2 regions of the Terribacillus jepli genome follow, and region 1 is predicted to be linked to the other one. Evidence: riboswitches for the same ligand, from Rfam matches in the RefSeq annotation. Region 1 holds a riboswitch; the other holds the start of a gene.
What was found. A riboswitch is a leader RNA that binds a small molecule or an ion and turns the genes downstream of it on or off. The one in region 1 is predicted to bind S-adenosylmethionine.
Positions count from the first base shown of each region.

Region 2: another riboswitch for S-adenosylmethionine. It lies ahead of AB1K91_RS04315 (methionine biosynthesis PLP-dependent protein); the one in region 1 lies ahead of AB1K91_RS16660 (LLM class flavin-dependent oxidoreductase).

Region 1 is NZ_JBFEGH010000017.1:58,949-62,070, forward strand. It holds gene AB1K91_RS16655 (S66 family peptidase) at 1-377, shown strand, start outside; gene AB1K91_RS16660 (LLM class flavin-dependent oxidoreductase) at 396-1,760, opposite strand; SAM riboswitch class I at 1,838-1,939, opposite strand; gene AB1K91_RS16665 (DnaJ family domain-containing protein) at 1,952-2,323, opposite strand; gene AB1K91_RS16670 (CAP domain-containing protein) at 2,396-3,122, opposite strand, start outside.
Region 2 is NZ_JBFEGH010000003.1:29,181-32,302, reverse strand. It holds gene AB1K91_RS04320 (aminotransferase class I/II-fold pyridoxal phosphate-dependent enzyme) at 1-67, opposite strand, end outside; gene AB1K91_RS04315 (methionine biosynthesis PLP-dependent protein) at 79-1,179, opposite strand; SAM riboswitch class I at 1,259-1,362, opposite strand; SAM riboswitch class I at 1,548-1,651, shown strand; gene AB1K91_RS04310 (M20 metallopeptidase family protein) at 1,761-2,957, shown strand; gene AB1K91_RS04305 (ABC transporter substrate-binding protein) at 2,970-3,122, shown strand, end outside.

The DNA.
Region 1 (3,122 bases):
ATACGCTGACCGTCATCGCTGGAACAAAATACGCACCTATTCAGAAATGGCGTGAAACATTTGAAGAAAATACGATCATCTATCTGGAATGGGCTGATTGGGCATCAGCCGAAGCGTACCGAAACCTTTGGCATCTGAAAGAACACAGCTGGTTCGATCGGGCAAGCGGTGTATTATTCGGCAGACCCGCCCGGAGCACACCTTCAGAAGATTACACCGTGGAGCAAATGATCCATGAATTCGCCGATGAAATCGGATTGCCGATCATTTATGATACAGATATTGGACATATGCCGCCGCAGTTAACGATGATCAATGGCGCTTTGGCAACAGTCTCTTATCAAGAAGGCAATGGCATTTTGACTTATCTGGAATAGAAAAAAGGAGCTGATGCTTCAGCTCCTCTTTCCTTGTTTCGCCGGATGCGCCCCGGTAAGATGCGGATGTCCATATAATTTCTCCCGGAATGTTCCTTCTGCATACTCCTTTTTGTATAATCCTCGCTTCTGCAGGATTGGCACGACTAATTCAACAAAGTCTACCAAGTCCTTCGGCGTAATGTAATGCGTCAAATTGAAGCCATCGACCCCGCTTCGCACAAAGAGATCTTCTATCTTGTCAGCCACCTGTTCAGGACTCCCGACGATGATATCCATCTCAGCCGGCTTGCTGAATTTCTCCTGTATTTCTTTGACAGTGAAGGGCTTAGCAGCATCCTTTGTCAAATACGCAGCCCGCGATTGCCCTTGTTCTGTATGCTTGTATGTGAACAATTCATCTTCATTTTCATAGGAAGCTAAGTCATAACCAGTCGATCCGCCATACTGGGCTTTGGCTGCATCTGCACTCCAATATTTCTTGATTTCCTCATATTTCGCCTGCGCTTTCTCTTCCGTTTCGGCAACGACCACATTCAGGAAAGTGAATGCTTTGATTTCAGCACGGCTTCTGCCATACGCTTCTGCCCGCGTTTTGATATCCTCGATATAGTAATTGATCTTTTCTGGTGTAGGTCCGCCAACGAATACACATTCAGCATGCCTGGCTGCGAATTCCCGTCCTTTTTCAGAAGTACCGGCTTGGTAAAGCACTGGCGTGCGCTGCGGTGACGGTTCACTGACATGCGGTCCTTCGACTGAGAAGTATTTGCCCTTGTGCTTGATACGATGTACCTTTTCCGGGTCCACGAGCACACCTCTTGCCGGATCCGACACAACCGCATCCTCTTCCCAGCTATCTTCAAGCAATTTATAGGAAACCTCCAGGAATTCCTCGGCTATTCTGTAACGTTCATCATGCTTGACCATTTTCTCCAGCCCGAAATTCCGGGCCGCATTCGGCAAGTAAGATGTAACGATATTCCAAGCGACACGACCCTTGGTCAAATGGTCGAGCGTAGAGAATTTTCGTGCATTATGGAATGGCTGCTCGTACGATGTACTGACTGTGACAGCGAAGGAAAGATGCTCTGTCACCGCTGCCATAGCCGGGATAGCAAAAGCTGGATCATTCAGCGGCACTTGGACCCCGTCACGCAATGCTGCCTTTTCATCCCCTCCATAAACATCATAAACACCAAGCACATCAGCAAAAAACACTGCATCGAACTTTCCTTTTTCCAAAAGACGCGCAAGCTCGACCCAGTAGTCCAGCGACTTGTATTCCCGATGCCGTCTGTTCTCCGGATGCTTCCATAAACCATGGGCATTGTGCATAGCGGATGTCATATCAAATGCTTGCAAGATAATTTGTTTCGTCATCATTCTCCACTCCTCTGCATATGTAAAAAAGCCTCTTCCGTTTTACAGAAGAGGCTCCTTATCCAAGGTAAAAGCTCCTCTTATCTGTCAGACTTGTCGTCTGCTGGAATTGGCACAGTGCATCCCTGCCTGTTGCCGAGGCTTCCAAGGGCCAGTCCCTCCACCTCTCGTGATAAGAAAATACTATGTGATTATGTTAGTTTGTTTTCAATCCGTTCCCGGTATTGATTCAGTGCACTTGGCGAATTTCTCTTGAGTTTCTGAAGCAATGCTTCGTATTGAATCTCCTTTTCGCTGATCCGTTTCCGATAATCCGCTCGCTCCGAATCATCCGTACAAGCACGCAGTAAATCGCGCAGTGCTACAATTTCTTTTTGCAGCTCCATTTCAGGTGGGATATAGCCGGCATTCTTCAGAACCTTATAGCTCATCCGCATATCCTCTGGTACACCGGATAAATCCTCCAGTACCAAAGGTTTTCCTGTACCAGGAAGGTTGCGGAATTCTCCACTTTCTTCCGCCTTTTTTATCCTTTCTTCCGCAAGCAGCGAAATCAGATCCATACAATCCCTCCAAAAATGCAAAAAAAGCAACCGATTCACAATCGGTTGCTTTTCATTATACAATAATCTGAATTATTTACCAATGAATTGCTGTGTCCAATAGTTACCGTTTTCTACATAACCTACACCGATGTTTGTGTAATCAGGGTTTAGGATGTTTTCACGGTGACCTTGGCTGTTCATCCAAGCTTCCACGACTTCTTCTGGAGTCTTTTGACCTTGGGCGATGTTTTCACCAGCAGTTTTATAAGAGATTCCGAAAGATTTCATCATGTCGAACGGAGAACCGTAAGTCGGGCTGTTATGATCGAAGTAGCCTTTGTCCGCCATATCCTGGGATTTTGCACGTGCTACTTTGCTTAGTTCGGCGTCTGCTTTCAACGGCTTGAGACCAGCTTTTTCACGCTCTTTGTTAGTCAAGTCCACTACTTGTTGTTCGAATGCACTCAGGCCTTCAGTAGCTTGCTTGTCTTCTGTTTGTTTGCTGTCAGAAGCAGTTTCTTGTTTTTGTGCTGGAGCTTGTGCTTTTTGTTCAGTTGCTTGCTCATCAGCTTTTTCTTCTTTTTGCTCTTTTTTATTAGAAGCAGGTGCTTTTGCTTCTTCTTGCTTAGGTGCTTGAGTTTGTGCTTTCTCTTGTTGAGCAGGCTGTTGCTTATTATACTTCGCTAGCAAGCTATCAACATTAATGTTAATGTTATAAGCTGATAGATAGTCATTCACCCATTTATTTAAATCTTCGATAGAAGAGAAAGATCCGCTTTTCACTACTTGTGCTACATGCACTTGAGCTTCTTCTTTA
Region 2 (3,122 bases), on a different contig from region 1:
CGGAGCCTGTGGGCTGCTCTTTGTGTAAACCACGGATACACGCTGTTTCTAAATGTTGTTCTCCCATAAGATGACCTCCTAATCCAATCTTTCGAATGCTTGCTGCAAATCACCGATCAAATCTTGCGCTTCTTCAATCCCGACAGAGAAACGAAGCAGCCGGTCGCATATTCCCCTCGCCTCTCTTTCTTCAACAGGGATATCCGCATGGGTCTGTGTCATCGGGTACGTGATGAAACTCTCCACTCCGCCAAGGCTTTCGGCAAATGTAATGATGTTCAGGCTGCGAAGGAACGGATCGACCCATTTGCTGTCCTTGACCCGAAAGGAAAGCATTCCTCCCTTACCTGCATAGAGGACATCCTTCACCTTCGGCTCCTCTCTTAAATACGCCGCGATGTGTTCAGCATTGGCTTGGTGCTGCCGCATTCGGAGTGGCAACGTCTTCAAGCCGCGGATGAGAAGCCAGGCATCAAGCGGGGATAGTACCGCACCCGTACCGTTGTGCAGGACCGACAGACGCTCTGATAGCTCTTCGCCTTTACTCACGACGAGTCCAGCCAGTACGTCGTTATGACCGCCGATATATTTTGTTGCACTATGGATGACGATATCTGCTCCTTGTGTAATTGGCTGCTGGAAATATGGCGTCAGGAAGGTATTGTCGACAATCAACAACAGATTGTGTGCTTTTGCCAACTTCGCATACGCTGCAATGTCAATTTCCTGCATCAAAGGGTTTGTCGGTGTCTCCAGGAAAATCGCTTTTGTCTTATCCGTAATCAACGCTGCTGTGTCTTCCACTGTTCGAAATGGAGCGTAAATCGCAGTCACTCCGAATGAATTGGAATAGAAGTCGAACAGTCGATAGGTGCCTCCATAGATGTCCTCCGGTACAAGCAATGAGTCGCCAGATCGGAAAAGTGATAGTACGAGTTGAATGGCTGCCATACCCGAACTGCAGGCAAAAGCCCTATCTCCTTTTTCAAGCTCAGCGAACCCATCTTCCAGAACAGACCTGGTCGGGTTCTTCGTCCGGGAATAATCATAACCGGTTGATTGCCCGATTCCGCCATGCGCATAAGCAGTGGAAAGATAAACCGGAGGATTAACCGCGCCTGTCACTCCATCACTTCGATTTCCTAACTGTACAAATGTTGTCTCCAAGCTACTTCCCATATTGTTTCTCACCCTTCTCTTGAAAAAAAAAGAACCTTCTCCCCAAAAAGGAAGAAGGTTCAGTGATAACCGAATCAGCTTCTTATCTTTAAGGCGGATACCTTTTGGATTTAGCACCGTGTCATGACAGACTGGTTGCTGAGACATCATAGGGCCAATTCCCTCCGCCTCTCTTGATAAGAAAGTACTATTTATTTTTTAATATATAGTCATGTTAACATACAAGAAAATTCAGTCAATATTTTTTTGAAATTTTCCATCAAATATAAAATTTCTATTGAATTTCTTAGCTGGACCACATATCAAAGTCAGAAAATAGGATTGACACCCAGAAGTTTTCGGTCTATCCTTTTCTTTACAACTGATATTTCTTATCCAGATTGGTGGAGGGAATGGCCCTACGAAACCAAAGCAACAGGCTGCAGACCGCAGTACTGTGCTAATTCCAGGTGTTTGACACTGAAGATAAGAAGAGCGGAAGCTTAAAATGGGCCCTCTTCTGACGGAAGAAGGGTCTTTTTTTAAGAATAAATCCGATTAAATTCATTGGATATATCAAGATTATTACAGGAGGGTAATAGATGGAAACCATCAAGCAGGCACTAGCCGAAGTACATACGTATTTAGAAAGTGATTTCCCGGAAGTTGTCGAATGGAGACGTTATCTGCATCAGCATCCCGAATTGAGTTTTCAGGAGACAGAGACTGCCCGTTTCATCGCGGATAAACTGCGCAGCTTCGGCTATGAGGATATCCAAACGAATATCGGCGGTCATGGAATTGTCGCCGTACTATCAGGAAAAGAAGCAGGACCGACAATTGCCCTCAGAGCCGATTTCGATGCCCTGCCGATAGAGGATGAGAAAGAAACAGCGTATCGATCCAAGACGCCTGGCGTGATGCACGCTTGCGGACACGACGGTCATACTGCTGCTTTGCTTGGGACTGCCAAAGCATTGATCAAACATAAGGACAGCCTGAAAGGCAAAGTTGTCTTCCTTTTCCAGCCAGCTGAAGAAGTCCCGCCTGGCGGTGCCAAGGCAATGATAGAAGACGGTGCACTTGACGGTGTCGACTATGTCTATGGCGCTCATCTTAACTCTGCTGCCCCTGTCGGGAAGATCGGTGTCGGCGAAGGATTCAAAATGGCTGCTGTGGATAAATTCGCGATCACCATCCAAGGAAAAGGCGGTCATGGCGCAGCTCCTCAGGAGACAGTCGATCCAATCGTCATCGGCAGTGATATCGTAAGCGCCTTGCAGAAGATTGTCAGCCGCAGAGTCAGCCCGCTGGAATCTGCAGTGCTGACACTCGGTGTCTTCCAGTCAGGGAATGCATTCAATGTCATTCCGGATACCGCAAAACTGGAAGGCACAGTCCGGACATTCAATGCTGACATCCGCAAGCAGGTCAGGCAGCAGATAGAAGCAATCATTTCCGGGATTACGAGCGGATTCGGTGCCACTTATTCCATTGATTATTTGCATGGCTATCCTGCACTTTATAACCATCCAGAAGAAACTGCTTTATTGCAGCGGCTGTTCTCTGAACAATTCGGCGAAGAACAAATAATTGACCTTGAAACCGGGATGGGCGCAGAGGATTTCGCTTATTACCTGCAGGAAAAACCCGGCAGCTTTTTCAAAGTCGGCTCCCGCAATGAAGATACCGCCACACACTATCCGCATCATCATCCGAAGTTCGACATCGATGAGCGAGCACTGCTCATCACCGAGAAAGCATTCACGAAAATCGTATTCTCGTTATTGGGAAGCTAAGGGGGAAATGTCTTGAAAAAGAAACTCGCACTTATACTATTCGGCTTAGCGGCCACCATCGCCCTGTTCGGGTGCTCCAGCAATTCCAGCAGCGGTTCCGGTGCAAGCGGCGGCGAACCTGTGGAAGGCGGCGATTTGAACGTTGCGATGACAGCAGATCCTGAC